DNA from 3 places in the Rummeliibacillus sp. TYF-LIM-RU47 genome. Region 1 is predicted to be linked to each of the others. Evidence: riboswitches for the same ligand, from Rfam matches in the RefSeq annotation. Region 1 holds a riboswitch; each other region holds the start of a gene.

Region 1 (11,042 bases):
AATAGGCTGGGAAAATCCTTTCCTTTGGCAAAACCTACACTTTAGTGTAGGTTTTTTATTTTATCCGAAATCCTTTTTATTTGTATTTTAATTAAAATTCTGTTTATTCATTGACGTTTTTTATGTTAATGAATATAATGTAGTCAATACTATATATGAGCATTTGTTCATATATTGCTAGTGAAGTAATTAAGAGCTTAAGTTTGCATACATTTAACATATGAATATTTGATCATATATTATTGAGAGGTGATGGAAATGCAAATAAAAGTAAATAGCTTGGTTAAAAAGGGTAGGGATTGTATGAAAGAGCAGAAAAAAAAGAAAGGAGGGTGAATAAATTGGAAAACAAAAAAGTAAAGCATGAACTTCTGTTAGAAGGACTTGATTGTGCAAATTGCGCGATGAAAATTGAAAAAAGTGTAAATGGTATTCAATCCGTTACTTCGTGTAATGTTAATTTTGCCACGAAGACATTAACGATGGAGATGGATAAGGCAAAAGAAATAGATACCATTGCAGAAGCAAGGCGTAATATTCTCAGGCTAGAGCCACACATCAATATATTAGAAAAAGGACGGAAAGCGAGAAATACTCATAACCACACTCTGTACTTGGATGGACTAGATTGTGCAAATTGCGCAGCAAAGATAGAAAAAAGTGTAGGAGAATTAGAAGGAGTTACCAGTTCTTCTGTAGATTTTGTATCGAAAAAATTAATAATAGAAGTTTCCGAATCCGCCACTTCGGAACAATTGGTGATAAATGAAGCAGTGAAGCTAATTAACCGGATTGAACCACACGTGAAAGCCATTGAAGAATACGACAAAGATCCACATGAACACAATCATGAAACTGGAAATACAAAAAAAGTGTTGGTTCGACTGGGAATAGGTATAGTTATAGGCTCGCTTGGCATGTTTACTCCTGTTTTAGGTATATATGAGTTAGCTCTATTTCTTCTTGCTTATTTAATCGTAGGTGGGGATGTCATCTATAGGGCCTTTAGGAATATCTTGCGTGGGCAAGTATTTGATGAGCATTTTCTTATGGCTCTTGCAACTATTGGCGCGTTTGCAATCAAGCAATATCCTGAAGGTGTGGCTGTTATGCTGTTCTACCAAGTGGGCGAATTATTCCAAGGCATTGCTGTAAACCGTTCTCGGAAATCCATAGGCGATTTGATGGATATCAGACCGGACTATGCCAATATAAAAGTCGGAAATGAAATAAAAAAAGTTTCCCCTGATGAAGTAAAGATTGGGGATATCATTGTCATTAAACCAGGCGAAAAGGTTCCATTAGATGGAAAGGTCTTAGAAGGAAACTCCATGGTAGACACATCCGCGCTAACAGGTGAATCAGTTCCCAGAGAAGTGCAGTCTGGTTCTGATGTACTAAGTGGGTTTATCAATAAAAGTGGGTTATTGAGTGTAGAGGTAACTAAGGTATTTGGCGAGTCGACAGTTTCTAAAATACTAGATCTCGTACAAAATGCTAGCAGTCGAAAAGCACCAACCGAAAATTTTATTACGAAATTTGCTCGTTATTACACACCGGTTGTTGTTATTGTAGCTGCTGCATTAGCTTTCATACCACCGCTATTGTTAAATGGCGCAACTTTTTCGGATTGGATTTATCGGGCGCTGGTATTCTTAGTTATCTCTTGTCCTTGTGCGTTGGTGGTTTCTATTCCATTAGGATTCTTTGGGGGAATAGGAGCAGCATCTAAGATGGGTATCTTGGTCAAAGGAAGCAACTATTTAGAAGCTCTAAATAATGTGAAGTATGTTGTGTTCGACAAGACGGGTACCTTAACCAAAGGCGTATTTGAAGTCACGACCATTTGCCCATCTGGTAATATTTCGAAAGAAGACCTATTGGAATATGCTGCTTTTGCTGAAACTCATTCCAATCACCCGATCGCACAGTCAATACGAAATGCATATGGGAAAGAATTAAGCGTTGACAATATACAAGAGTACAATGAAATTTCAGGCCACGGTACTGCAGTAACAGTTGATGGGAAAGAAATTTTAGCTGGAAATGCAAAACTAATGAACAAAGAAAACATAGCATTCAAGGAACCTAGTGAGATTGGAACGATTGTTCATATTGCCCTAAATCGTAATTATGCTGGGTATATTGTTATAGCAGATGAACTAAAAGAAGATTCTGTTCAAGCAGTTCGTTCTTTAAAAGAACTAGGCATAAAAAAGACCATCATGCTGACTGGTGATGCAGCATCTGTAGCGAAATCTGTGGGCGAGAAACTTGGGCTTGATGAGGTGCATGCTGAATTATTGCCGCAACACAAAGTAGAAGAAATCGAAAAAATTGATGCCCAGAAAAATTCTAAAGAAAAGTTAATTTTTGTTGGGGATGGTATCAATGATACACCTGTATTAGCTCGTGCTGATGTCGGAATGGCAATGGGAGGATTAGGATCAGATGCAGCGATTGAAGCAGCAGATATCGTTATAATGACCGATGAACCTTCTAAGATACCAGCAGCTATAGGTATTGCAAAACGGACACGAGTGATTGTGTGGCAAAATATTCTCTTTGCATTAGGTGTGAAAGGTATATTCCTGCTATTAGGTGCCTTTGGCATTGCCACTATGTGGGAAGCAGTATTCTCTGACGTTGGGGTTACATTGCTAGCTGTGTTAAATGCCATGCGTGTCCTTCGAGTACCGAACCGCTAATTTTCTATCGTGAGAACCCCAAAACTCTAAGTGTTAAAAGAGTTTTGGGGTTTTATTTATCATTATTGAGGGCTTTTTTAGTAGATTTTTAATTCAACAAAATAAAAAAGTTTTAAAAATAGATTGACAGTCAAAAAGAATTCAATTACTATAAGCCTTAGCAAAATAAAGTTGCTCTTATTAAAAACCGTTGAGACGAGGGGTCTAAGATACGGTGGCAAACCAAACTGATATTTATCAGTTCATGGGGCTCAACCTGAGCACAAAATGTACAAAGTTTTGTGAACGATAAGAGGATAAGCAGTTGATATTAATCGAAGCTTTCCTTCTAATGGTTGGAGAGCTTTTTTGTATGCTAATATTTACATTTTTTAGTAGGAGAGGATTATATTGACTGAAAAAATTTTATTTACTTCGGAATCTGTGTCAGAAGGACATCCCGATAAAATCGCAGACCAAATCTCGGATGCTGTATTAGATGCAGCTTTAGCTCAAGATCCATTTTCAAGAGTTGCATGTGAAGTATTTACTACAACAAATATGGTTATTATCGGGGGAGAAATCACAACTTCTGCCATATTAGATATTGAAAGAATTGCTCGTGACACACTACTTGAGATTGGTTACAGTGATGCACAATTCGGTATTGACGGACATACTTGCAATATTCAAGTACTTGTTCATACACAATCACCAGATATTGCAATGGGTGTCGATTCTTCAAGTGATCTAAAGGAGATTGGAGCAGGAGATCAAGGGATAATGTTTGGCTATGCAACGGATGAAACAGAAACATATATGCCGCTTGCAATTGAAATCGCTCATACCTTGATGAAAAAAGCTTCTTTCTTAAGAAAAATTGGAGACTTTAAATGGGCACGCCCAGATATGAAATCTCAAGTGACGATCGACTATACAAATCCGACTAAACCAAGAATAGAAACAATATTACTCTCTATTCAGCATGATGAAGATGTAAATATGGCTGAATTCAAGAATTATATAAACGAACAGATTGTACAAGAAACAATTCGCACATTTGGAATGAATGAAGATGTAAATACATTAATCAATCCAACAGGGCGTTTCGTTATTGGAGGACCACATGGCGATGCAGGTCTTACCGGCCGTAAGATTATCGTGGATACTTATGGAGGAGCAGCAAAACACGGAGGCGGCGCATTTTCAGGGAAAGATTGTACAAAAGTAGACCGCTCAGCAGCTTATGCAGCTCGTTATGTTGCTAAAAATATTGTAGCTGCTAAATTTGCCAAACGTTGTGAAATCCAACTTTCTTATGCAATAGGGGTTAGTGAGCCAATAAGTATCGCAATTGATACCTTCGGAACAGAAACCGTAGACAAAGATCAACTACTGCAAGCTATTCGCAAGACATTCGATTTAACACCTGGAGGAATTATCAATATGCTTAATCTTCGGAATCCTCAGTTCAAACAGGTAGCAGCATATGGACACTTTGGGCGACATGATTTAAATTTGCCATGGGAACAGCTTGATAAAGTAAGTGCTTTAAGGGAAGCCGTTGCAGGCGATTTAGCAGGAGCAACTCGTTAATGGCACAAGTGCTGCAAGAAATCCTTAACGAAAAATATGATATTTGTTCCCAAGAACGGATGCCGTTGTTTGAAGCGCTTGTTAACTATGCAAAGAAAAATACCACCCCTTTTGATGTGCCGGGGCATAAAATGGGAGCTTTAAAAAGCCCATTAAACGATGTCTTTAGTGACTTTACGATGAAAATGGATGTCAATTCGATGAAAGAATTGGATTTATTAAGCCATCCGTCATCAGTCATTCAAGAGGCACAACAGTTAGCAGCAGAAGCTTTTAGGGCAAAAGCGGCGTATTTTTTAGTCAATGGAACATCGATTGGTATCTTAGCTATGATTCTATCGGCGTGTAAGCCAGGGGATCATATACTGGTTCCAAGAAACTGTCATAAATCAGTAATGAATGGCATAATTTTGAGCGGCGCCTGTCCAGTATTTTTAGAACCTGAAGTGGATCAACACTTTGGAATTTCCCATGGTGTCTCTGTAAGAACGATTGAAAAGGCATTAACATTACATCCAAACGCAAAAGCTCTGCTCGTTACGTATCCAACTTATTTTGGGACGATGAATGATTTGGAGAAAATTTGCACACTTGCACATAAGCAAAATATAGCAGTGATTGTGGATAGCGCCCATGGAACGCATTTATCATTTGTTGACTCTTTGCCCGACCCCATCCAAGCAGGAGCAGACTTGGTCACAATGAGTATGCATAAAACTGGTGGTTCGCTTACGCAAAGTTCTATCTTGCTTTTAAACAGCGATCGAATTTCGAGAGAACAAATTCAAAAATCATTGAATATGCTCCAATCGACAAGTGCTAGCTATCTTCTAATGAGTTCCTTGGATGTTGCTAGGCACGAATTAGCATTATATGGTGCTATTCGTTATCATTCTTTAAAAGAAATCATTGAACAAACAATCATTGAAATAGAAGAACATACTTCCTTTGAAGTATTAAAGAATAGCTATGTAAAACATAGATTTAGTCAATTGCATGATTATACAAAGCTTGTCATCAGAGTGAATGAAAGCGGATTATCAGGTTTTGAAGTGTACACGCTTCTAAAAGAAAAATATAATATTCAAATGGAATTAGCAGAAGGTTATGTTGTTATGGCTGTAATCACTCCAGCTGATACAAAAGAATCTTTAGAAAAGCTAGTGACTGCTTTAATTGATATTGAGCGCAAATACGGCAAAGGGAAAAGTATCCGATACCCGCACGTTACGCCTTTTAGTGCAAACACTTTACTTTTAACACCGAGAGAGGCTTACTATGCAGAACATGAAGAAATACCCATTCACGAAGCAATAGGAAGAATAAGTGCTGATTCTCTCATGATATACCCACCAGGAATACCTCTTGTTATACCTGGAGAATACGTTTCAAAAGAAGTTATCGAACAGTATCATTATTATATCCAGAATTTTGGTAATATTTTATCAGATTCACCTAGAAAAAATCATATTACGGTCGTAAAGGAGAAAAAGTAAATGGGTTTAGAATTAAATACTTTAGGAAGACATGTATTAATTGAGTTATACGGGTGTCCAAGTGAAATAATAGAGAATAACGCATTAATTGAACAATATATGTGTGAAGCAGCAGACTATTCTGGTGCAACGATAGTTGAATCTGTTTTTCATCATTTCAATCCGTATGGAGTTTCGGGAGCTGTGATTATATCTGAATCTCATTTAACCATCCATACATGGCCTGAGTATGGTTTTGCATCGGTAGATGTTTATACTTGCGGGGAGTCAGTTAGCCCATGGAAAGCCGGAGATTACTTAGCTGAAAAGCTTAAAGCAAAAAAAGTGGAATCCTTTGATTTTCCTCGAGGAACCGTTGAAAAAATTCGCCAATTTGCTAATCGTGAATTAGGCAAAATTCAAGTGAAACCAGAAGAATATGAATTAGAAGGTGCAAAATAATGAATTGGTATACAGAACAATGGAGCGAGGACTGTAAGTTTTCAATTTCCTATGATGAGCATTTGCATAGTGAGCAATCGCCCTTTCAAAAAATCGATTTCTATAAAGGTAAAGAGTTTGGTACATTTTTCACACTTGATGGACTAATGATGGTAAATGAAAAAGACCAATTCATCTACCACGATATGATTGTCCATCCTGCTTTTGCTACAAACCCAAATATCAAGAAGGTTTTGATCATTGGGGGAGGGGATGGCGGTACAGCGCGTGAAGTATTGCGTTATCCTACAGTCGAAAAAGTAGTTATGGTGGAAATAGATGAGCGGGTGTTTCGCTTGTGCCAAGAATATTTACCTGTCACTGCTGAAGGGGTAGAAGAAGATCCGCGCATGTCTCTAAAATTTGAAGACGGCCTAGCTTATGTAAAAGAAGCTGCTGATGCATCATTTGACTTGATTATTGTGGACTCAACAGATCCAATTTCTGTGGGAGAAGGTTTGTTTACAACTGCCTTTTATCAAGAATGCTACAGAGTTTTAAATACTGATGGAATCTTAATCAATCAACATGAATCACCTTATTTTGCGGAGTATGCGGACAATATGAAAAAAGCACGGCATAAACTATCAACCATTTTCCCAATTGCAGAAGTTTACCAATATCATATGCCAACATACCCTTCAGGCCATTGGCTATTCGGATTTGCATCAAAAACTAAACACCCGATTACTAATTTAGATGCACAAAAGTGGAATGCATTCGGGTTGAAAACGAAATATTATAATACAGATTTACACCTTGGGGCTTTTGCACTGCCTAGCTATGTAAGGGAGGCATTGAAGATTGCAAAGTAAAACAATGAATATATCAACATTTATTGGCTGTGACAACAACTATGAGGAGTCTGAACTAGCTCTATTTGGGATTCCATTTGATGGGACAACTAGTTTTCGTCCAGGTACCCGTTTTGCAATGCAAGCTATTCGCCCTGACTCATATGGGTTAGAAACGTATTCTCCTTACCTTGATCGAGACTTAGAAGATATTGCTGTGCATGATTCTGGCGATCTTGATTTACCACTTGGTAATACTGAAAAAACAATGAATGAAATTCTACTATTTACAAGAGGCCTTGTTGATGACGGGAAAAAGTTTGTAATGGTCGGTGGGGAGCACTTGGTAAGCTACCCAACCATCCAAGCTGCATTCGAAAAATACCCGGATTTACATGTTATTCATATTGATGCACACACAGATCTTCGAGAAGACTATATGGGTGAAAAACTATCACATGCTTCTGTTATTAAACGCTGCCATGAATTCTTAGGCGACGGACGCATCTTTCAATTTGGCATTCGTTCAGGCCTTAAAGAAGAATTCGAATGGGCGAAAGACCATACCTATATGGAACGTTTTTCAATAGAAACATTACCTGAAATCGTAAAAAAATTAGAGAATCTTCCTATATATATAACTATCGATCTCGATGTATTAGATCCGGGCACTTTCCCAGGCACTGGAACACCTGAACCAGGTGGTATTACGTATAAAGAATTGTTAGCTGGATTAAAGGTACTTGATGATTTGAATCATGTGGTAGGAGCAGATGTTGTGGAGTTATCCCCTCCTTATGACCCAACAGGCGCATCCACTGCTATTGCATGTAAAACGATTCGTGAATTATTATTAATCGTAGGAAAATAGATTAAGAACACTGCCACACTTATTATAAGTGTGGCTTTTTTAGTAAATAGCTTCATCTTTAGAAAACTTCTTAGGCACACTTTTAGATTATTAACATAAAGTAACAAGGACGCATTTCAAAAAAGAGATGCGTTTTTTTATAACCCTATTTCTAACAATTTAAAAAACACTTTACTAAATGAATATTTATGCTATTATGTTTATAAATATAATATAAAGTCAATTCAGTTAATAAGGAGGTCATCATGGAGAGTTGGTTAGAATTATATGAACAGATGGGCGATTATCTAGCTCCTAGTATGGCAAAAGATCATCCAAATTTACCGGTGATAAAGGAAGAAGGGTGTTACTATTTTGGAGCAGACGGCAAGACATATCTTGATTTCACTTCAGGCATTGCTGTAGCAAATACTGGTCATCGTCATCCGAAAATTGTTCAAAGTATAAAAGATGCAGCAGATCAATTAGTCCATGGTCCATCTGGCGTTATTATGTATGAATCTATATTAAAGTTATCGAAGAATCTAGCGGAAATCACACCGGGAAATTTAGATTGTTTTTTCTATGGAAATAGTGGCACTGAAGCAATTGAAGGAGCAATAAAATTAGCGAAATTCACTACAGGACGACCTTATATAATTTCTTTCACAGGTTGTTTTCATGGCCGTTCTCTTGGTGCATTAAGTGTGACAACATCCAAAAGTAAATACCGTAAATTTTTGAACCCATCTAATGTCTATTCGATACCGTATGCCAATGTAGATGATGCTCCCACGGGCTTTGATCCAGTGCAATATACAGTGGATCTGCTTGAGAAAAATGTAAAGACACTCTTTAAGCATCAGGTTACACCAGAAGAAGTGGCGGCATTTATCGTAGAGCCTGTGCTAGGTGAAGGGGGCTATATTATACCGCCGAAAGAATGGCTACAAAAACTCCGGGAACTTTGCAATGAGTATGGTATTTTGCTTATATTTGATGAAGTTCAAACTGGTTTTGGGCGCACAGGAGAATGGTTTGCTGCACAAACATTCGGTGTCACACCAGATATTATGGCAATAGCGAAAGGGATTGCTTCAGGTCTTCCTCTAAGTGCAACTGTTGCAAGCCGAGAACTTATGGAGAAGTGGCCAATGGGCTCACATGGGACGACATTCGGTGGTAATCCAATTTCATGCTCAGTTGCATTAACAACGCTTGAAGTAATGAAAGAAGAAAACTTGCTCGAGAATACAAAAGAAGTAGGGGCTTATGCAGTCGATTTTTTAAAAGGCATTCAAGAAAAATATGACGTGGTCGGGGAAGTTCGAGCAATTGGCTTAATGATTGGTATTAACATAATCGATCCAAAAACAGGTTTAGGGGATGGGATAGCATTAAAGGAGATATTGGATAATGCACTAGAAGAAGGCGTCCTCTTTTATCTTTGTGGTAATGACAATGATGTGATACGAATGATACCTCCTTTAACAGTAACGAAAGAACAAATAGATGAGGGCTTAACAATGCTTGATCATGCAATACAAAAATATATGGATAAACGGAGTGAGTAGAATGAAAAAATGGTTATTTGCTGCAATAGCCTTGCTAGCGGTATTGTTGGTAGGCTGTGGAACAAAAGATACGGAGAAAAATTCGGATGCACAAGCAGAAAATAAAGAAAAAGTTCTTGTTATGGGCACAGCAGCAGACTATGCACCTTTCGAATACATTGATGCGAAAGTTTCTGATGAAATAATAGGTTTCGATATTGATCTAGCCAAAGCGGTTATGAAGAAATTAGGTTATCAAGTTCAAGTGAAGGATATGGAGTTTAGTAGCCTGATTCCTGCGCTTCAAGCGAACAAAGTAGATTTTGTACTTGCTGGTATGACGCCAAATGAAGAACGTGATAAGGTAGTCGATTTCTCAAGTTCCTACTATGATACAAAGGAATACATTCTTACGAAGAAAGGAAGTGGTATAGAAAAAGACTCAGATCTTGCAGGGAAAGTGTTGGGATCTCAAACTGCATCTATTCAAGAGAAATTAGCGAAAACATTAGCGAAAAAGTACAAAGGTGTTAAATTAGTAAGCCGAGATCGTATTCCTGAACTTGTGCAGGAAGTAAAGTTAGGGAGAATAGATGCGATCATAACAGAAGATATAGTAGCAGACAATTATCTAAAAGATAATAAGGATTTAACCTATTATGTTATTGAGGAGCAAGAAGATCAATCCAAATCAGCTGCTTTTCCTGAAGGTAGTAAACTAACAGAGAAATTTGACCGTGCTATGGAAGAGCTAGAAAAGGAAGGTAAAGTAGAAGAATTGAAGAATAAATGGTTTAAAGTAAAGTAATCGTATGCCCTGTTTTCTTAACGAGAGCGGGGCTTTTTTGTATCTAATTAAGAATGGAGGTATACTAGAAGACGTATTTTCTGTTAAGGGTTGTGTTATTATGATTGTACTAACTACGATAGTCTGTATATTTATTCTCTTGAATTTATTTATTAAAGTAAGTGAAGTTTCTATTCCTACACCTGCAGGAGCTGTAGTGATGGCAATGGGGATTTTATCAATCGGTATTATTCAGTTATTTCCCCATTATCATGAAGTGATTGGTTTGATATATGCTTGTGTTTTATTCATCATCTATACTTTACTATTTGTTTTATTGCTTCTCAATCTAAAGAGAGGAGATTTTGCAAAGAAACATATTATAGACCCAATCAACAGTTTTGGAATAGGGACATGGATTGCTGCAACATCCATTGTTTTAATGAATATGGACAATCACTTATCTCAGATGAAATGGGATCAAATATTTCTCTATTCTATGGCTATTCTTCTATATGTAGGATATATTGTCATAGTAGTTCGGAATTACTTATTTTTATTTGAAAATAAATCTTTTGCAAATAAGATAAATGGTGTAGCACTATTGCCAAGCGTAGCGACCCAATCGTTAGTGATTGCAGGTTTTACATTATTCCCGGACCTATTTAATAAAGGGAGTATTTCATTCATTTTGCTTATAGATCTGATCTTTTACTGCCTGAGCATATGGCTTTTAATAAGAGCGATGCGTTCACAATCATTTCGTGAACAGATAAAAGAGTGGAAAAGCACAAATTGT
Region 2 (11,042 bases), 130 kb from region 1:
GGCAATTTTTTAAAATTCAATACTTTTCACGCCTTTCTTTCAAAACATAGCTCTCATTATAGCATTATTTGAAGCAGAAAAAAAAGTCGGTCATTCTCTAAAAGAATGACCGATCGTCTTTTACTTGAAAGCTGAAATTTCGGTAATTGTTTTTCCGTTTGCTACCTCTTTTATAAGACCAATATTAGGAGCATAGTAAGAATAATTTTTTCCTTTTCCGTTTTTCACCATAACTACGTGTTTGAAGTTGCCGGCTTTCGTTTTAACTGTTTGGTTGGTACCAAGAACTTTCATCACTTGGCCATCGGAACCTTGCCATGTTTGTTGTTTTTTTATAGGGTATTTAATGGCTAAAGTTGCAATACCATCCTCTTTGTAACCTGTAAATAGCCCTTTTGTTGTTTCATATTCCATCATGCCATAGTTGTCCGGTTCAGCTTTATGTAGCCAAAAGTTTGTAACTGTACGATTGTCGGCATACGCTTTTTGGAATGTTGATTTATGTGTTTCTTTGAATTCCGACCCTTTATTAAAAGGTGTTCGATATTCATATGTCTTGTTAATATTGCGTGCATAGTGCGTATTTTTATGGGGAGCTAATGAATCGAGATCACTTGTTTTAACATAGCCTTTACCAAAATAAAGAGAAACCTTTGTCCATCCTTTTTTTGATCCTTGTAATACCGCAATACCTTGCCCTTTTTTTAATTTTTGAATGACAGAGCTGTTGGCTGAAGGTTTCTCGTATATCTTTGTATTTGTTGTTGCTAATTTAAACGATTTGAGAGAAGCGGTTGTATATGGATTCTGGGTTGTTTTAGAGACCGCAGATGCATTGGATTGTGCTGGCTGTGCTGCAATAGAATATGTCCCGAATGTAAATGTAGAGAATAGAGCCATCGATAGTAGTAATTTTCTTTTCATGTTCATTCCTCCTCAATCATCTATATGTATTCATTCTACAAATAATGACGTAAGATTTAGGTTAATACTTTTCTATAACCTATTGAGAAGTTTCTAAACGTAAAATTAAAGGATTTCTCGGATTAAGAGAGAATAAATAGGGGAAGTCTTATAAAATGCTGACTATGTAACTAAAATAAGAAAGGCCTACATTTAAGTAGAACCTTTCTGTGTGTTTATTCGTTTATATAGGGGGATTACCAGTTGGATTTAATAAATTCATCTCGACCCGATTCAGCGCGATCTTGTTGATAATGATCTGGATTCTTTTTATAAAAATCTTGGTGGTAATCTTCAGCAGGATAGAATGTCTCAGCTGCCTTTATTTCAGTAACAATAGGTTTTTGGAAGCGGCCGCTGTTTGCTAAATCAATTTTTGATTTTTCGGCTGATTCTTTATGTTCTGGCTTATGATAAAAGATTGCTGTACGGTAACTGCTTCCGCGATCTTGAAATTGGCCTCCATCATCAGTGGGATCAATCTGTTGCCAATAAATTTCAAGTAATTTTTCATACGGGAAGATGCTTTCGTCAAATACAATTTGTACAACTTCTAGATGACCAGAAGTGCCTTTTTTTACGTCCTCGTATGTTGGATTTTCTAAATGGCCGCCCATATAGCCTGAAACAACACTTTCTATGCCATCCCATTCAACAAAAGGTTTTACCATACACCAGAAACAACCCCCAGCAAAAGTTGCAGTGGAAAGGTTTGTATGTGTCATAATTGTGGCCCCCTATAATAATAGTATTCATACTTGATTGTTTTCTATCTTTAGTATGTAGTTAATATAATAACTTTTTCAAAAGTAAGTAGCAATGAAAGGAGAAGCGTTATGAAAGAAACAAGACATAAGCACATACGCAAGAAACGGAAATTAAGAAAAGGTAGAGTCTTTTTCTTACTTATCGTTGTAGTGTTCATAGCAGCAGGAGCATTTGCGTTTACTCAATATAAAGCAGGATTGAATTTAGCGAAAACATCAGGGGATATGCAGAAAATCGCTAAATTTAACGGAGATCCACAAACTAAAAAAAATGTAGAAAATATTTTATTGCTTGGCGTGGACTCAAGAGGCGAGGCTAACTCAAGAACCGATTCAATGATATTGGTTTCAGTGAATAAAGATACAAACAAAATTAAAATGGTCTCATTTATGCGTGATATATATGCAAGCATTCCAGGATATCAATCGTACAAGTTAAATACAGCATACTATCTAGGAAAAGTAGACTTATTAAAAAAGACGATTCAAAATATGTTCGATGTAGAGATTAACCATTATGCATTAATTGACTTTAAAAGTTTTGAAAAGTTAGTGGATATAGTCGCTCCGAATGGTGTAAATGTATATGTTGATCATGATATGTCTGAAAACATTGGTGTTTCATTGAAGAAAGGTGAACAAACGTTAAATGGTAAGGAATTGCTAGGGTTTTCTCGTTTCCGCCATGATAATAAAGGTGATTTCGGTCGTGTTGATCGCCAGCAAAAAGCTTTAGAAGCACTAAAAAAAGAAGCAATGTCACCAAGAAACTTTAAAAATTACCCAAAACTATTAGGCGCTATTCAAGGATATGTGCAGTCAGATTTAACAGATCAGCAAGAACTTGCATTAATGCTTTCTATCATAAAAGGAGGCAATCCAGATATTACGCGATTGACTATTCCAGTGCAGCATAGTTATGAGTATGGATATTATCCTCAAGCAGGCTCAGTCCTCAATATTAATATTGAGCAAAACCAGCAAGCCTTAGATAAATTTCTTGATTCTTAGTAATTAGAAAGGGTTATAATGGTTGTAGACATTGTAAGCTCGCAAAGAGGGGGATCTTGATTGCAGACAGAGAAAAAATCATTTTTTACCACTCGCTTCATCCAATTTATGGGTGGTAAAAATTTGTTATTTGGTTTGATTACTTTATTATTAGCAGGATGTATTATTTGGATTTATGATAGAATATCCTTCATCTTTTATCCGATCGTTGTTTTTCTAAGAACAGTCGTCCTGCCGGTTATATTAGCGGTGATTGCTTACTATTTATTGAGGCCGATTCTTAAAATTCTTATAAAGTGGAAGGTTCCAAAAGTGGGCGGTATCTTCTTGATTTATATTGTAGGAATTGGATTAATTTCTCTCTTTGTAACGCTCATCTTTCCATTTTTAAAAGAACAATTTATGAATTTGATTCAAGAATTCCCAAGCTACTTTATGCAGGTAGTACATTCTGTACAACACCTTTTGGAAGACTCAAGATTAAGTGAAACACTTGCAAAATATAATTTTGATTTGAATTCTGTGTTGAATAATATCTCGAATCAGCTCAATGAAATGGTAAAAGATGCGAGTAGTGAGATTGGGACAGGTCTAGCTAGCGGCGTCACCGGATTTATTTCAACCTTAACAGGAATTATCTTGGCAATTGTTACTGTTCCATTTATTTTGTTCTATCTTTTAAAGGATGGCGAAAATCTACCGAATTATCTATTGAAGCTTTTGCCTCCACGCATGAGAAAAGATACTGCTCATGTTTTGCACGAAGCTGACCATCAAATTAGTAGCTATATACAAGGACAAATCCTAGTGGCCATTTGCATCGGTATAATGGTGACAATTGGATTTCTAATCATTGGCTTACCGTATGCTGTTATATTAGGGGTATTAGCGATGATGACAAGCGTAGTGCCATATTTAGGTCCTGTTATTGCCATTACGCCTGCAGCAATCATTGCAGTCGTCAACGCTCCTATCATGTTACTGAAGTTGGCTGTTGTATGGACAATTGTCCAATTAGTGGAAGGTAAATTTATTTCACCTCAAATAATGGGGAAATCCCTACATGTGCATCCAATAACAATTATCTTTGTATTACTGACATCTGGATCGCTATTTGGCGTACCAGGAGTGGTTTTGGGAATCCCAGGGTATGCAGTCCTTAAGGTACTCGTATCGCATCTATTCTATCTATTCAAAAGACGTTACAATAAATATAACGATCAGCCTTCACTGAATTATGAACTGGATGATTGGGCAAAACTTAGAGAAGAAGAGAAATGAAGTGAAAAATAAAAACATCCTGCAGATGATACGTTTTCATCTGCAGGATGTTTTTTATGCGTGCACTTTATTGAGTGTTGCAAGCCGTCCAATTGCATCTTGAAGCAATGATTCATCTTGCACAAGTGCAATTCGAACATAATTCTTACCAGCTTCTCCAAAGACAGAGCCAGGTACTAGAACAACTCCAGTTTGCTCTATCGTATCAAATACAAAGTCAATATCATTTAGCTCTTGATTAGGATATTTAGCCCAAATAAACATCCCACCATTTGAAGGCGTAACGTTCCAGCCAAGCGCCTCTAGTCCTTCAACTAGGATTTGATGACGTTTTTTAAAGATAAGGCGTAATCTTTCAGTAATCTCTTCAGCATGATCTAATGCTACACATGCTGCGTCTTGTATTGGTTGGAATGTGCCAAAATCGAGATTTGATTTTAACTCATGGAAAATAGAGATAATCTCAGCATTCCCTACGATATATGCGATTCGCGCCCCTGCAAGGCTAAAGCTTTTTGATAGCGAGTTAATTTCAATACCTACTTCTTTTGCGCCCTGCGTAGCCAAAAAGCTTATCGGGCGATCTCCTTCAAAGTAAAACTCAGAATAAGCAGCATCATGAATAACTATAATATTGTGCTTTTTGGCAAATTCAACCACTTCCAAGAAAAATTCATCCGAAGGATTTGCTGGGACAGGATTACCTGGCAAGTTTAAAATAAGCAATTTTGCCTTAGATGCGATTTCTTCTGGTACTGCGGAGAAATCCGGTAGGAACTGATTTTCTTCTAAAAGAGGCATATAATAAGGGGTTGCTCCAGCCAAATGTATTCCTGCATCATATGCTACATATGCAGGATTTGTTGTGAGTACATAGTCTCCTGGGTTGCAAAATGCTATCGGTAGATGGATTAAGCCCTCTTGCGACCCCATTGTTTGAAGGATCTCCGTTTGAGGATTCAATTCCACATTTGATCTGCGTTTATAATAATCAGCAACAGATTGTGTAAACTTCGCTGTGCCGCTTAATGTATAGCCATACGAATCTGATTTAGCTGCTTGTTTTGATAGCTCTTGGCGAATTCTTTCGTCAGGTGGCAGGTCAGGACTGCCGATGCTTAAATCGATTAAAGACGTTCCCATCGCTGCCTTTTTATTTGCGGCAGCTTTTAAATCTCCGAATATGGCTCTTTTAAACATAGCCATTTTTGATGAACGTTCGATTTTCATTGAATTCACTCCTAATCTTATTAACTCTCTATGAGCTTACTATATTTACACCCATAAAGATTATAGAACGAGGCTAAAACTAGAGAGAAATAATAGAAATCTCATTAGTTAAGCTCCGTTTATTTTTCATATAATTTTATCACGATAAGCTGCTATAATACAGATGAAATTAGTATGATACAGATGAATGAGTTTTACTATTTTTAGTAAATTTAATTTATTCGAAAAATTTTTACAAATAGCGAGGTATATTTGCATAATTTTTGATATACTAATGGGGAAGTTAGTCTATGTGTCTAAATAACTATCATTATAGTTTTGTTAGTGAAGGTAGAGTTTTTATGATAGAGCAGCTTTTTATTAATCGGCTTTATTAAAAACTATTTACTTTTAACGCATAGAGGTTAATTTCAAACTTTATAAAAAGAAGCCTTTGCTCTAATTAATAAGTATGAAAGGAGTTAGTGTGATGGGGAAAACGATAAAGTGGAAAATTATTAGTGCAGTTATGGTATTGGTACTAATTAGTCTAGTGGTTTTGAATCTATTTAGTACATATATTGTTAATGAGAAAACTAACAACAATCTTATTTCACAAAGCAAAGCAATAGTAACAGAGATGTCGGCATCTATTGATTACTTTTTACAAGGATATGAAAAAGGTGTTGTTCAATTTTCAGCAAATCAAGAGCTTGAGGGAAATACGAAACAAATCAACCTAAAACTTTCAGAATTTTTAGATAATTATGGCGGAGCTACCTCTGTTTATTTCGCAAAACCTGATAAGCAACTTGAAATCCAGCCTTCTGTAGAATTAGGAGATGATTTTGATCCTACAACGAGAGAATGGTATACAAATGCTGTGAATGACCCCAAAAATGTTTTTTGGACAAAGCCTTATTTAGATGAAGCCACCAAAACATATACCATTACTGCAGCTAAAGCAATAGAGAAGAACGGTAAGTTAATTGGTGTTGTAGGTGCAGATATCCTACTCTCAGATTTATCGAAAGAATTGTCAAAAAGAAAACTTGGTTTTGACGGTTATCCAGTATTAATTGCAGAGGATGGGACAGCTATTGTTCACCCTTCAAAAGAAGGCAAAAGCTTAAGCCGATACAGCTATGTGAAAAAAATGATGGTAAACAAAGAGAAGGTTGGTGTGGTGGAAGCATCAAATCAAGGCAAAAAAATGATTACGGTGTATAACACATTACCTAACTTGAATTGGAAGGTCGCTGCTGTTTATGAAAAGGAAAAAGTAGAACAGGCAGCACACGATATAAGAAACTTCTTTCTTATTTTTTCTATTATATTATTAGCCCTTTTATTTATTGTCTTAATTCTTATTATTTCTTCAATTACTAGACCTATTGCTGTTTTAAGAAAGTTAATGGACAAGGCATCTGGCGGAGATTTAAATGTTGCTGCAACCTATAATGGTTCTAATGAAGTAGGACAGCTATCGAATGATTTTAACTCCATGATAAACAGCATGAAATCCATTGTTCAAGTGGTAAATGGAACATCGCAAGAAGTAGGCCACCACTCTCAGCAACTTAACAAGCTTGTCGAAGAAACAACAGCTTCGAGCGAAGAAGTGACTGCTGCAATTGGAGAGATTGCTAAAGGAGTGAGTAACTCAGCTGAAAAGTCAGATCTTGCATTTGAACATGCTAATGCTTTAAGTAATCAAATTAACCAAATAAAGAATAAGACAATATCAATGCAAGACATTGCTGAACAAGCACAAGGAGTTAACAAAGAAGGTCAATCTCAAATGGAACAATTTCAGGCTGCCTTTTCTAGCTGGGAAAGTAATCTAATTAGTATGGCGGAAAAAATTGCATCTTTGGAAAAACAAATACTCTCTATTGATACAGTAATGGAAACCATACGAAATATTTCAAATCAAACGAATTTGTTGGCTTTAAATGCAAGCATCGAAGCGGCTCGAGCTGGTGATCAAGGGAAAGGGTTTGCAGTTGTAGCAGAAGAAGTAAGAAAATTAGCTGAGCAAACAGCTAAAGCCACAGAAGAAGTAAGAGAAACAGTACAGGCTCTGCAAAGAGAATCCAAAATAGTCACTGAACAAATGCATTCTACGAAAGACAAATTTCAAGATCAGTTGGTTGTGGTAGATTCTACTAGTGAATTGTTTAACAATATCTCTTCTTTAGTTTTACAGTTAGAAGAGGCTATTGATAATATTTCAAATGACACATTTAAGATCACAAGCTATAAAGATGAAGTAATAGACATGATTCAAGAGATGACAGCCACTTCTGAAGAATCAGCTGCAGCTTGTGAGGAAGTAAGTGCCTCTTCTTCCGAACAATTGGCAGCAATTGAAGCAGTTTTAAATTCGGCAGAGAAGCTTTCACACTTGAATAACAAACTTTCTGAATCAATCCAAAAGTTTAATTTATAGTTTTTAATTATTTGAATTTTTATAATAATTATGTTACGATCAATATAATTTTATATTTCTTATCAAGAGAAGCTGAGGGGAAGGCCCTATGACGCTTCAGCAACCTCTGTGTATGCAGAAAGGTGCTACATCCTGCAAGATTAAATCTTGGAAGATAAGAGTGCACGCATATCAATGCCCCTTTTCTTCTTGTAAGGAAAAGGGGTTTTTGTTTTATAAAGAAAAGGGGGTTATTTAATGCCAATTAATATTCCGAAAGATTTGCCGGCAACGGAATTATTAAAAAAAGAAAAGATTTTTGTCATGGATGAAAGTAGATCAAATCAACAGGATATCCGACCGCTTAACATTGCTATTTTAAACCTAATGCCCGAGAAAGAAAAAACCGAACTGCAGCTTCTTCGACTTTTAGGCAATACACCATTACAGGTTACTGTTACATTTTTACATACCGCTACGCATATCTCTAAAAATGTTAGCAAATCTCATTTAGATACATTCTATAAAACATTTAATGAAGTAAAAGAGTTTCGTTTTGACGGATTAATTATTACAGGTGCTCCAGTTGAGACGTTGGCCTTTGAAGAGGTGGATTACTGGGAAGAGATGAAAGAAATTCTTGAGTGGTCCAAAACTAATGTCACGACAACACTTCATATATGCTGGGGAGCGCAAGCAGCGCTTTATTATCATTATGGAATTGATAAATACTCATTAGATCAAAAATGTTTTGGTGTTTTTCAGCATACTGTTCAAGAGTCAACAGCAAAACTAATACGAGGGTTTAATGATGTGTTTGTAGCACCACATTCACGCCATACTTCTGTTTCGGTTCACGCAGTGGAGGAACATCCTAATTTATCTGTACTCTCTAAATCAGAAGAAGCAGGTTTGTTTATTGCTATATCAAACGACGAAAAAATGATTATGGTAACAGGTCATTTAGAATATGATGCTGAAACTTTAAGTGAAGAATTCAAACGCGATTTGGCTAGGGGTAATGACATAGCTATACCGAGTAATTACTATCCAGACGATAACCCTAATAATCAGCCGTTAAATACCTGGCGTTCGCATACACATCTTTTGTTCTCAAACTGGCTTAACTACTATGTTTATCAAGAAACACCTTATGAATGGGCATAGGTTAACTCTCATTCTCTATTGCTTATCTTTCTATTTGTTATAATAGACGAAAGAAGATACAAGAAAAGAGGATTATATGTGTTTGTGACTATTGGTATTTTAGCGCATGTGGATGCTGGAAAAACCACCTTATCCGAAAATTTATTATATCAATTTAATAGCATAAAAGAACGAGGGCGGGTGGACCACCAAAATGCTTTTCTAGACCATCATGCCATTGAAAGAGAACGGGGCATTACGATTTTTGCAGAACAAGGAAGGCTTGAAATGGAAGACGATACATATACCATTATCGATACGCCAGGGCACGTCGATTTTTCTCCAGAAATGGAGAGAGCAATTGCTGTAATGGATTATGCCATACTTGTTGTTAGCGCTTTAGATGGTGTACAGGGACATACAGAAACAGTTTGGTCTTTACTTAGAAAACATGACGTCCCCACCTTTATTTTTATTAATAAAATGGATGCAGATACAGCAAATGGTGAGGCAGTTTTACATGAGTTGCGGCAAAACTTGTCAAAGAACTTTGTTCCAATAACAAACGAATTTACAAATGGTAGAGTATCAGATCAACTGATTGAATGGGTAGCAGAGAGAGATGAAGAAATACTTGAAAAATATTTCAACCAATCTCTGCTTGAAGGGGATGTAAAGAAAGCTTTTCAAAAGATGATGATAGAAGGAAAGGCTTTTCCCTGTGCTTTTGGCTCTGCCTTAAAAGATGAAGGAATTACCGAATTCTTTGAGCAAATTATGCTTTTAGCGAGAACCAGCTATGATGAGGCACTGCCATTTTCAGCGAATGTGTTTAAAATCCGCCATGATGATAAAAAGCAAAGAATTACATTTATGAAAGCACAAGCAGGAAAGTTATCGGTTCGAGATGTACTTGAACTAGGTGGAACCCCTGAAAAAGTAACCGAAATTAGGCTTTACAATGGGAATAATTATAAGGTAGTTAAAGAAGTCCAAGCAGGAGAAATATTTGCAGTGACTGGCATTTTAAATGCAAATATTGGAGATGTCGTTGGAACAAAGAGCAATGCGCAAATGCCTTTTGAACTCATACCAACATTGCAATCTACTGTTGTGAATGATGGGACTGATCATATTAAGGACGTATTAGCATGCTTTAGATTATTAGAAGCAGAAGATCCTTCTTTAGAAGTGAGATGGATAGAGAGATTTCAAGAAATCCGTGTTCATGTCATGGGAGCTATTCAACTTGAAGTACTGAAAGAAGTAGCAAAACAGCGTTTTTCTCTCGATATCCATTTTGAAAGCCCCCAAGTTTTATACATGGAAACCATCAGTAATACTGTAACTGGGTACGGCCATTTTGAGCCGTTAAAACATTATGCAGAAGTACATCTTCTGATGGAGGCAGCCGAAAGAGGTGCAGGCATATTATTTGAAAATAGATGTCATGATGATGATTTATCTACCGGGCATCAGCGTTTAATCGAACACCATATTTTTGAGAGGCCGCATAATGGACTTTTAACAGGCTTCCCTCTAACAGATGTCAAATTTACATTACTGACGGGCCGTGCACATGAAAAACATACAGAGGGTGGGGATTTTCGTGAGGCCACTTTTCGTGCAATACGGCAGGGACTCGAAAAAGCGAGTATCCAATTATTAGAACCATACTATTACTTTAAAATGAAGGCGGACCAAGTTCATATCGGACGAATGATGACAGATGTTCAGCAGGCAAGCGGTACTTTTGAAGCGCCGATTATGAATGGCAATCAAGCTATTTTGGAAGGAAGAGTACCTGTCTCTACCTTTATGGAGTATAGTACTGTATTTGCTGCATATACAAATGGCAAAGGTGCAATAACATTGAATTTTTGTGGGTTTGATCAATGTCATAATCCTGAAGACACCATTGAAAGAATTAATTATCGAAAAGACGCTGATCCGGAATATTCATCATCCAGCATTTTTTGCGCGAGAGGCAAGGGGTATGCTGTTCCTTGGGAAGAAGCAGAGCAAAACATGCATTGCTTGAAAAAATGATCGATGAAATCGTCAAGCGTAGATTAAAGTAAAACACAAAGTTATAATTGAAAAGGAAACCTTAGCTAAGGTTTCCTTGTTTTTTCTCAAAATAGAAATACATAATACTTTTTATAATAGTATATGATAATATATAAATTATAATATTCAGTATATTTTAAAAACGTTAATTGAAGTTGTTTTTT
Region 3 (11,042 bases), 160 kb from region 1:
TTTTTAAAGCTAACATTTATTTTAGCTTGTTTTGAATCACCATAAGCGATTTTATAAGTAGGCTCAATTTTTTTATTTAAAGCGTTTCGGTATTTTTCAATAAACATTTTTTCCAAACGCATGGATGGTGTAAACTCACCAAAGCCTTCCTTCAATTGATTGGCAAGTTCTTCATCAAACTTTTGGCTGTCTGCTAAGACATCATTTGTGAGTAAGGATTTAAAATCTGGATTGTCATTGCTTAAGAAAACTTGATCAACATAAGCTGCTACAGCTTTCTTGGCATTCTCTGAATCATTTTTATACTTCGACGGATCCACTGATACTACTAACTCTTTATGTTTCTCACCTTTGTCATCATAAATGCGCGGTTGATAATGAAGCTCATACTTTTCTTCTTTATTGACAGGGTAAAAGAGGTCACCACTCGCTTTTTTCTCAGGAGAGATACTTCCTGATAGTTCTTTAAAAGATTCTTCATCCGGTGGATTTACATAGACAGAGTCAATTTTTTCATCATCTTTACTACCATATAAACTAAAGTTTGAAGAATTTACTGGGATTTCATTTTTAGATTTATTTTGGACTGTCACATTTAATTTGAGATATGTCTTTTCATCGGTTTCATCATACTTGGTAATTGTTACATATTCTCCAGAATTAACTTTAAACGCAATATCACTCGCTTCGCTTCCAGATTTGTTTGTTTTTTTGCTGCTTCCACATGCCGCTAAGGCAAGGGTAAGAATAGCCAATAGGCTTAGCAGCCACCAATTCTTTCTGTTAATAGGAAACCCCTCCGTTTTCTTTTTAATTTGCTGAACCAAATGGTAACCAATCTTTCACAATAGAATCATCATTCTAAGGTATTCAACTGCAAAATTTTTGTGAAATGCTTATAAATAAGCAGTGAAAGGGTATGGATTCTTCTAGTTGCCGTATGTATTTGTTCGTATTCCGCCCCTTGAGAAAAGAGACCTTCACTCTCATGAAAGTCTCTTATACATGTCTTGCACGGATGTATGTGAGTAATAGAGAAGCACTAGCCTAGCCAGGATAGCGCTCTTCACTTGAAGAGGTATCCTTTGTATGATGGTTGTGTTTTTCATCTTCAACTTGTTGATTTAACTCCTCCATTGGGATGGGATCAACCGTTTGCATTTCAGGGTCTTTGTCATAGATACTTTCTTTATCAGACTTTACTTCATCTGGTGTATCCAATGGTCCTTCTTTTAAATTTTCGGCTTTGTCATTTTTTTTCATTTTCATCATCCTTTCTTACTTTACATATAGCCTCAATTCAAAAAGTTAAACCATTTTTTAAACAGAATTCGGCAATTTTTGTGTGTAATCGGTAATAGTGGTGATCAGCTGATGGTTTCCTATAAAGGATAAAATGTATTAATTCTAAATTCTAGTTTTTCTTATAAAATAGTGTAAAATAGAGAAAAAAGAAACAGTACTAAAAACTCTATTTATACTAAAATACTCAGAGGTAGGTGAGTACAAATTGCCAATTTACAATAAATTAGTCCGAGATTTTATCCCGCAAATCATCGAAGGAAAAGGGGAAAAATGTATAGTTGAACAATTAAGTGAACAAGAGTTACTACAGAAAATGAAGCAAAAATTCATAGAGGAAGCCTATGAAGTAAACGAAGCAAAAAATAGGGAAGAGATGAAGGAAGAATTGGCAGACCTTTTGGAACTTATACATACAGCATTAGAAGTTTATAATATTTCATTGAAAGAATTGGAAGAATCACGTTTAGCTAAAGCTGAAAAAAGTGGACGTTTTTCAAAAGGTATTTATTTGGTTGAGGTGCTAGATGAGTAGAATATATAGATAGATTAAAATGCTAAATTAAAAATTTTTAAAAAACATTGACAATTCTATTTATTGCGTTATTATATACTTATACAAACTTAATATGTTGATTTTCTTATCCAGAGAGGTGGAGGGACTGGCCCTTTGAAGCCTCGGCAGCGGACTATTATAGTACTGTGCCAATTCCAGTAGCGTAAAGCTAGCAGATAAGAGGAGCGTTTTTTTTCGTATGGTATTCCAACCCTCTTCTTATTCATTAAGAAGAGGGTTTTTTCTATTTAGAGGATAGAAGAGTTGGAGTCAATTAACTAAATGAAACTAAGGGAGAGATTTTGATGACAAAGACGTTAGTAAAAGCACCATTTAGAGCTGATCATGTAGGTAGTTTATTAAGACCAGAAAGCATTCACCAAGCACGTAAGGACTATCAAGAAGGTAACATATCCGCAGAACAATTACATCAGATTGAGACGGAAGAGATCAAAAAAGCGGTGGACAAACAGATTGATGTCGGTTTACAAGCAGTAACTGATGGAGAGTTTCGACGTAGATTTTGGCATACAGATTTTCTTGAACATTTAAATGGTGTTGAAGGATATGTCCCAGAATACGGCTTCCAATTTAAAGGAGAAGAAACAGAAAAATATGATGTTCGTAATAACGGAAAGATTTCTTTTAACTCAAATCATCCGCATATTCAAGATTTTCTAGAGTTCAAAGAAATTGTAGGAGATCGGGCAATTCCAAAACAAACGATACCGAGCCCAAACCAATTATTCAATGCTGGCATTAGAAACCTTGACATTTATCCAGATATCGAGGAATATGCGAGCGATATAATCCAAACTTACCGGGATGCAATCCAAGCCTTCTATGAAGCAGGTTGTCGTTATTTGCAACTGGATGATGTCTATATTGCGGGACTGAATGCTGAGAATATTCCATTTAACGACAGTGGATATTCACGTGAAGAATTGATTAACCTTGCGCTTCGGGTAGCAAATGGAGTGTTAGAAGGCAAACCGGAAGATTTAATAGTAACGACACACTTATGCCGGGGGAATTATCGTTCAAAATGGGCATTTGAAGGAAGTTATGCTAAAATTGCTCCAACTTTGTTCGCAAATGAAAAAGTGGACGGATTTTTCTTAGAATATGATGACAATCGTTCTGGCGACTTCACACCACTAACCTATATTCCAAAGGGAGGGCCGCAAGTAGTGCTTGGAGTATTTACTTCAAAATTTGGCGAGTTGGAAGACAAGGAAAACATCAAAGCTCGTGTAGAAGAGGCAACACAATTTGTACCACTCGAGCAGCTATGTATTAGCCCGCAGTGTGGGTTCGCTTCAACCCATCATGGTAATATTCTAACGGAAGAAGAACAATGGGCAAAATTAAAGTTTATTGTTGATATATCAAAAGAGATTTGGGGCTAAGGTATTGGGAACAGCTAGTAAAGCTGTTCCTTATTTTGATTCATAGATGGCTTTACTGATTTAGCTTGGAGTCTAATTCAATTTTAGGGTTAATACTTTTTAGAGTAGCTAAAAATTGCAGCTGCTCCTTTGGAGATGCAAGTGCCATTTTATTGTCTGCGTCATAAATGATCTCCAATCGATCTATTGAAAGGGCAGGGGCAGCAAGCAGATTTTTGGTTTTAGAAATTGTTTTAATCTCTTTGATAGGAACTTTCTTTTTGAAGGGGCCATTTCGAATAATCAGGTAGCTTTGATTAACTTTATATCCTGTACAAAACCAACCCCATATGAGCAAAATTGCTAACGGTACAGTAAAAACAAGGACTACATAATCCCTTCCTGCAACAAGAGGTGCGAAACAAGCAATGATTGTACCCCAATATAAAGGGTATTGCCATAAATCTTTTTTAGATGGGTAATACATCTGATAAATCCTTTCGCTAATTTATTTTTAAAACATTCATATATGGAAATTAATTCTTTATATTACTTTATCAAATGTAGACCCGCATTTCATTCTATTTTAGTTCCAATAATATGAAAATTCTTTGCATTCCCTTATACTAATAGAAAGATACATACAATACATGGGGGTGTCCAAATTGAAAACACGAGTAACCGAGATTCTTGGTATTAAGTATCCCATTGTCCAAGGTGGCCTTGCTTATTTGGCTTACGCCGATTTATGCGCTGCGGTTTCAAATGCTGGCGGTCTCGGACAGATTACAGCCGCTACTTTGGGATCTAAGGAAAAACTTCGAGATGAAATCCGAAAAGTGCGTACATTAACAGATCGTCCTTTTGGCGTCAACTTCGCTATTTCAAAACATCAAAATGCATATGAAGAGCTTTTAGAAACCGCAATTGAAGAGAAAGTACCTGCTATTTCTATTACAGGTGGTAATCCAGCACCAGTGTTAAAACGCGTTAAAAATGAAGATATTCGCACTCTAGTCTTGGTTTCAGGAGTAAGGCAAGCTCAGAAAGCGGAAGAACTAGGAGCAGATATATTGATGGCAGTTGGTCAAGAAGGTGGCGGCCATTTAGGACGCGAAGATATTGGCACAATAGTTCTTGTACCGCGCGTTGTTGAATCCGTATCTATTCCTGTTCTTGCTAGTGGCGGTATTGGCGATGGTAGAGGATTGCTTGCAGGCCTCTCGCTTGGTGCTGAAGGTATTGAAATGGGTACACGTTTTATCGCCACTAAAGAATGCGTCCATGCAAGTGAAGTGTATAAGCAAGCGATTATTCACGGAAAAGAAACAGATACTGTCGTAATCAAGCGGTCACTTGGTGCTCCTGCTCGCACCATTAAATCTCCTTTCACAGAAAAAATACTTCAAAAAGAAGAAAGCGGAGCAACTTATGAAGATTTGAAAGAAATGATTAGTGGTGAAGCGAATTGCAAATATATTTATGATGGCGAGCAAGAAAGTGGTTTTGGCTGGGCTGGCCAAGTAATTGGTTTGATTGATCATGTGCCGTCTGTCGCTCAACTATTTGACGAGGTGATAGAAACAGCAGTGAGCGGGCAAAAACGATTAGCACGAATTTTAGGCGAGTAGCCTATTGCAGCCTCTTTATTAGAGGCTTTTTGTGTTAGGTGAGCTGCTATATCATAATTAATCTGTATATTGGTGACAATAGGCTTAAAAAGATAAAATGATGGAGGTTACAATGAAAATTACAATCGAATGGACTTACAAAATTCCACGTGGTGGTATGGAGACAGTCTTTCGCTCTGATCAAATGGAAGCTGGTAAAGCACTTAAAATGGCAGAAGATATTGAGAAAACAGGACGTATTAAAAATTTACTGTTGATAGACCCACATGGTAGTACATGGACAATGAAAGAGTTAAAACGCTATTTGAAAGAAATTGAAGAGGAGCCACACAATATTACAGTGTATTTTGACGGCGGATATGATTTAAAAACTGCGGTTTCGGGACTTGGTTGTGCTATCTACTTTGAACAAAATGGCAAACAAAAACGACTGCGAAGAAACGTACAGGCTGTTGGTCATAAATCAAACAATGAGGCAGAGTATGCAGCGCTACATTTGAGCATTATCGAATTGGAACTTTTAAATGTACATCATATGAATGTACGCTTTTTGGGAGATTCACAAGTCGTAATCAATCAAATGAGTGGTGAATGGGCAGTACTCGAACCGAATTTACTAAGTTTTACAGATCGTATAGATGCAGCGTTAAAAAAACTAGGCATTGAGGCAGAGTATGAACATATATCACGCAAAATGAATGGAGAAGCAGATCGACTTGCTTCACAAGCATTGCAAGGCATTGAAATTGCCGCACAAGTAGAATATGTATTAGAAAGCGATTAATCATAAAAACAAACATTAAGAAAAAGAGTGAGTAGCTTGAAAGTTTTAATAATAGATGATGAAGAAAAAATAACAGATGTCTTAACATCTTATTTTGAAAGGAACGGAGATCAAACCTATGTAGCGAATACAGGAGAACAGGCTATTGAGATTATGGACAGTATACCGCTTGATATGATTATTTTAGATTTAATGCTACCGGATATAGATGGGGAAGAAATCTGTCGGTATGCCAAATTGAACTATCAAATACCCGTCATCATGCTGACAGCCAAAATATCAATTGAAGATAAGGTGAACGGCTTTAACAGTGGTGCAGATGACTATGTGGTAAAACCATTTCATCCAAAAGAGATACTGATTAGGGCTGAAAGACTGCTTCCCTTAAAAACACAGCAAGATGTGATTAGATTTGGAGACCTAACTATTCTTAAAGAATTGAATACAGTTAAGAGACAGGAGGAAATGATACAACTAACACAGCATGAAGCAACGATTTTATGCTTGCTTGCTGAAAATCCTAAAAAGGTATATAGCCGGGATGATTTACTGTACAAAATGGTTGGTGGTGTACAAGAGAATAATCCGCGTGTTGTTGACCAGCATATAAAAAATCTCCGTAAAAAGCTGAACAATGACTATATACAAACAGTTTTTGGTATTGGTTACAAGATGAACGAAATGGCGGATGGGCATGAAATTTAATATAAGAATCGCCTTAATTATTGCTGCATTTTCATTAACAATGCTTCTTATAATCACTGCTATCCTGTTATATAAAGGCCATGAACATTTAATGATGTTAAAACTTAAAGATGCAGAAGAAGTTATTCATCATTTTGACATGGCGCTTGCTGAAACAGCTGTCTGGTCAATCGGTTTGTTGTTTATCATTATTTTGGTATCCAGTTTTTTCATAGCTCGGACTTTGACTAAGCCAATTCAAGAGCTGAATCATTTTGCTTTACAGTTAGTCAAAGGGAAAAGAGATTTGAATATTACCTATACTATTGATGATCAGATTGGCCAATTAGGACAGTCCTTGAAAACATTAGATAAAACATTGAGTGTTTATGAGGTTCGGCGAAAAGAAATGACACAAGATTTAGCCCACGAAATTCGTAATCCTTTAGCATCCGTTAAGAGTTATTTGAGCGCTTTTGAGGATGGCGTATGGAAGGCAACTCCTAAAAGGCTTGAAGGGTGTATTGAAGAAATTGATCGCCTTATCCTGCTGGTAGGTGAGCTGGATACATTAAATGATATTAATAGTCCAACTTTTAAAATCAACAAGCAACTTCATCAGGTTGCTCCCATTATAGAGAGTGCTGTCATATCTCTTGCAAGTGAACTGCTTGAAAAAAAAATAGAAGTAAATTTGACGCTGGACCAAAGTATTTTTGCTTCTGTCGATTCATTACGCTTAAATCAAATCCTGCATAATATCATCAAGAATGCCCTTTTCCACCTTCCTGTAAAAGGGACTCTTGCTATTCAGTTGTTGATTAAATCACAAGATGAACTTCAAATAATTATCTCAGATAACGGAAGCGGTATGGACGAAGAAACATCCAGCAAATTATTTGAACGACATTATAGAGGGCAAAATAATTATAAAGGTTCTGGAATTGGCATGACGATCACGAAAAAGCTAGTCGAAGCACATGGTGGACAAGTTTTTGTCAAAAGTCTACTAGATAAAGGTACTACATTTATGATTTCTCTACCTATTTCTTCATAATTTCTACATATGTTTACGATATCTTTGACATGTTAATAGAAGTAGATAGAGGAGGAATTTAAATTGAATAAAAAATGGACCATGGGATTCTTATCCCTTACAACTGCATTTGCATTAGTAGCATGCAATGATCAACAAGGCGACCAAAAGAAAGGAGAGCAAGCAAAGACAACTGAACAACAGAATACGAATTCCGATCATATGAATATGGATCACTCTAGTTCTGGAGAAGTACCAACTGGATTGCAAGAAGCTAAAAATCCAACATTTATAATAGGCTCCAAAGCGATTATGCATACCAACCATATGCCTGGAATGGAGGGAGCGAAAGCAACAATTGTTGGAGCATATGATACAACAGTGTATGCTGTTTCTTATAAGCCAACAGATGGTGGAAAAGAAGTGAAAAATCATAAATGGGTCATCCAGCAAGAAATCAAAGATGCGGACAATAAAAAGTTTATAAAGGGTGACGAAGTTACAATAGAAGCAGATCATATGAAAGGTATGAAGGGTGCAAAAGGAACTATTGAATCTTCGAAAGATACAACTGTATATATGGTTGACTATACGCCGACAACTGGAGGCAAAGAAATGAAAAACCATAAATGGGTTACAGAGGATGAACTAGCTGAAGAATAGATGGATAAACTCTCCAATCATAATTAAGGTTGGAGGGTTTTTGTGTTTATGATAATAAGAGATGGGAATACTAAAAATGAGTGCAGATTATATTAATTACAGGAGGAATTTTAATGACATATGAAGAGTGTATACAAGCGTGTATTGATTGCATGGAAGCATGCAATCGTTGTTATGATGCGTGCTTGAAAGAAGAAAATGTAAAAATGATGGTGGAGTGTATTCGAACGGACCGTGAATGTGCTGATATTTGTGCCCTTGCAATTAAATCAATGCAATCTAATAGTCCATTTGTAGCACAAATCTGTAAACTATGTGCGGAAATATGTGAAGCATGCGGAAATGAATGTAAAAAACATGACCATCAACACTGTCAAGAATGTGCAGAGGCTTGCTATCGATGCGCTGAAGCTTGCCGGAGTATGGCAAAATAACTTTCCTTTAAGTGAGAGCTAGAGTACCTCTAGCTCTTCTTGTTGTTTGTGTATAAAAACAAAGGTATTAAACTCTGTTTAATAATCCTCGTCGTCTTTTTACATTGTTTTTTTATTGAAAGAAATAAAATATAGATGAATGTACATACTACCCATATCAAAATTATGGGAGGAAAAAATGATTAAGAAACCATTTATACTAGCGTGTATTTTACTGACAGTTTTAGTGCTTGCTGCTTGTGGCAATAGCGATACAAAAAAAGTAAACAAAAATATAAATTTAGCTCCTGATGATCATTTAAATATGGAAACTAAACATTCCGTTACGGAAAATACCGATGTGGAAGATTACAACACAGGGATTGTCCCTCCAAACATAAAAAAAGCTTCGACACCAGCATATCCTGTCGGTAGTCGAGTAGCCGTATTGGCTACCCATAAAGAAGGGATGAAAGGAGCAAAAGGTACTGTTGTGGGTGCTTATGATTCAACAGCTTACCAGGTAGATTATGCAAAAACATCGGATGTTCGAGAAGTAAAGGGCTACAAATGGATTGTGCAAGAAGAGATACAAAAATCGAACGATAAACTGTTGCAACCAGGAGAACATGTCACGTTAGAAGCGGATCATTTACCAGGAATGAGGGGCGCAAGAGCAAGGATTATCTCGGGCAAAAAAACAAACGTCTACATGATTAATTATCAACTGACTACAGGAGAAGCGAAAGAAAGAAACTATAAATGGGTAATAGAAAGCGAATTAATGAAAGAACAATAACTATTTTTATTAATCAATGACCATAGAATTACAATTTTATAGTTTACTAATAGTAAATGAAAAAGTAGAGCAAATGAAAAAGCGAGAAATGATTGCTCATCCCTCGCTTTTCCTTATGATATATATTTACTTACATTATGTAATGTTATGATATCATATATTTTGCTGAAAAAACAATTATATTCTGTTATTCTTGAAAGAAAAGTCGTATTGGGAAAATGGAATGAAGTAATATCCATCATGTTTGTTTTTGAATATACGCCCAAAGTCATTCAACTAAGTAATCATTCTTCAAATAATTCGTCCGCCAAATTATCAATTTCTGTTTTTAACTGTTTAGCTCCTTCGGCATCTATGGAAATAGTGTCATTCTCGATTATCAATAAATCACCTACTTGTACATCCTTTGGTAATATTTTTTTAGGGTAGTCCACAGTTACTCCATCTATTTCAATGATAGCTAAATCTCCCTCAAATCGATCCACAATTCCTTTTTGCACTTATTTTTCCTCCTTTTCACTTATATTCTTCCCATTACTGCTAAATGTAATTGTGCCATCTTCGTCTGTTCTGTAAATTTTAGCATGAGCTTTTTTTAAGCGGTTGAGAGCCTCTGATGTTGGATGATCATAACGGTTATCTGTACCCATGCTAATGGCAGCATATGTTGGCTTTGCTTGTGATAAGAAATTAGCATTTGTTGCTTCTTTTGCACCATGATGGCTAACTTTTAACACATCCACTTTAGGAATCAAATGAGCAGCCAACATATCTTCTTCGGCTCTTGTTTCCGCATCTCCTGTAAATAAAAATTTATTTACGCCGTATTGCATGAGTAGTACTGCACTCCAATCGTTTAGATCGCTCTGTACATATTCTTTTATAGGACCAATGAATTGAAGCTTAAGCATATTTTCTTCAACAGGAATTGATATACCTTCTTTTGCTACATGTATTTTTAGTTGTTTTGCTTTTAGGTTGTATGTGTTACACGAGGAGCAAAGACGGATTTAACAGGAAAAGCGTCTATAACATCTGCTAAGCCACCAATATGGTCAGCGTCCGGATGAGTTGAGATAACTGCATTCAATTGTTTAACATTAAATTTTTTAAGATATTGTATAACATTTTCACCTTGTCCTTTATTGCCGCCGTCAATTAGTATGTTTTCCTTTGTTGATTGAATTAGAATAGCATCTCCTTGGCCAATATCTAAAATATGTACCTTTACTTGTTCAGCAGAATCAAATTGATTGGGAGTTGGGTTCCCGTTTACTGGCTGTTTTGTTAATTCCGAGCACCCGGTAAGGACTAATAACCCTACTAGTACAAAGTAGAGTAAGAGTTGATATTTTTTTGTCATGTTTTCATTTCCTCCTTCCTTTTTACTTTAATGACACAACTAAAAAAGAGCAAAACTTACGTTTGCTCTTTATAACTTAATTTAGTTTATTTTCATCGTCTGTCTTTTTGGTGACAGTAACTTCATCTCGTAAATCTTGTGTTGAGTTTTTAAATTCCCGAATAGTATCACCAGCTGCTTTGCCGATTTGAGGTAATTTGGAAGGTCCGAATACAATCAATGCAATGATAAGAATAACGATTAATCCGGGCACACCGATACTAGCTAGTCCCATAAGAAACCCTCCTATTAATATAAAATTGCTATTGCTTGCTTTTAGTATACCCCCAATCGACAGATATGAAACACACAGCTAGAAAAAAGTTTTATTGAATTTGTTGTAACTCATGTTCAATTCTTTTTTTCTCTTCTATTAATGCGTCT

What was found. A riboswitch is a leader RNA that binds a small molecule or an ion and turns the genes downstream of it on or off. The one in region 1 is predicted to bind S-adenosylmethionine.
Region 2: another riboswitch for S-adenosylmethionine. It lies ahead of metA (homoserine O-acetyltransferase MetA); the one in region 1 lies ahead of metK (methionine adenosyltransferase).
Region 3: another riboswitch for S-adenosylmethionine. It lies ahead of F0527_RS08540 (5-methyltetrahydropteroyltriglutamate--homocysteine S-methyltransferase); the one in region 1 lies ahead of metK (methionine adenosyltransferase).

What each region holds. Positions count from the first base shown of each region.
Region 1 covers NZ_VVIR01000001.1:1,527,375-1,538,416, forward strand. Annotated here, with positions in the region: gene F0527_RS07735 (heavy metal translocating P-type ATPase) at 342-2,708, shown strand; SAM riboswitch class I at 2,883-3,003, shown strand; gene metK (methionine adenosyltransferase) at 3,096-4,283, shown strand; gene F0527_RS07745 (aminotransferase class I/II-fold pyridoxal phosphate-dependent enzyme) at 4,283-5,779, shown strand; gene speD (adenosylmethionine decarboxylase) at 5,780-6,220, shown strand; gene speE (polyamine aminopropyltransferase) at 6,220-7,074, shown strand; gene speB (agmatinase) at 7,079-7,924, shown strand; gene F0527_RS07765 (aspartate aminotransferase family protein) at 8,167-9,477, shown strand; gene F0527_RS07770 (transporter substrate-binding domain-containing protein) at 9,479-10,264, shown strand; gene F0527_RS07775 (SLAC1 family transporter) at 10,365-11,042, shown strand, end outside.
Region 2 covers NZ_VVIR01000001.1:1,653,898-1,664,939, reverse strand. Annotated here, with positions in the region: gene F0527_RS08375 (DHH family phosphoesterase) at 1-20, opposite strand, end outside; gene F0527_RS08370 (SH3 domain-containing protein) at 121-924, opposite strand; gene msrA (peptide-methionine (S)-S-oxide reductase MsrA) at 1,161-1,688, opposite strand; gene F0527_RS08360 (LCP family protein) at 1,800-2,741, shown strand; gene F0527_RS08355 (AI-2E family transporter) at 2,802-4,022, shown strand; gene F0527_RS08350 (aminotransferase class I/II-fold pyridoxal phosphate-dependent enzyme) at 4,077-5,252, opposite strand; gene F0527_RS08345 (methyl-accepting chemotaxis protein) at 5,722-7,683, shown strand; SAM riboswitch class I at 7,740-7,844, shown strand; gene metA (homoserine O-acetyltransferase MetA) at 7,921-8,829, shown strand; gene F0527_RS08335 (GTP-binding protein) at 8,908-10,857, shown strand.
Region 3 covers NZ_VVIR01000001.1:1,687,755-1,698,796, reverse strand. Annotated here, with positions in the region: gene F0527_RS08555 (DUF4352 domain-containing protein) at 1-755, opposite strand, end outside; gene F0527_RS08550 (hypothetical protein) at 1,048-1,263, opposite strand; gene F0527_RS08545 (nucleoside triphosphate pyrophosphohydrolase) at 1,511-1,837, shown strand; SAM riboswitch class I at 1,941-2,041, shown strand; gene F0527_RS08540 (5-methyltetrahydropteroyltriglutamate--homocysteine S-methyltransferase) at 2,164-3,267, shown strand; gene F0527_RS08535 (PH domain-containing protein) at 3,320-3,733, opposite strand; gene F0527_RS08530 (NAD(P)H-dependent flavin oxidoreductase) at 3,912-4,877, shown strand; gene F0527_RS08525 (reverse transcriptase-like protein) at 4,990-5,661, shown strand; gene F0527_RS08520 (response regulator transcription factor) at 5,698-6,366, shown strand; gene F0527_RS08515 (sensor histidine kinase) at 6,356-7,402, shown strand; gene F0527_RS08510 (YdhK family protein) at 7,466-8,044, shown strand; gene F0527_RS08505 (four-helix bundle copper-binding protein) at 8,158-8,478, shown strand; gene F0527_RS08500 (YdhK family protein) at 8,657-9,256, shown strand; gene F0527_RS08495 (DUF3006 domain-containing protein) at 9,541-9,756, opposite strand; gene F0527_RS17225 (ComEC/Rec2 family competence protein) at 9,757-10,167, opposite strand; gene F0527_RS17220 (MBL fold metallo-hydrolase) at 10,230-10,619, opposite strand; gene tatA (twin-arginine translocase TatA/TatE family subunit) at 10,696-10,893, opposite strand; gene F0527_RS08480 (hypothetical protein) at 10,985-11,042, opposite strand, start outside.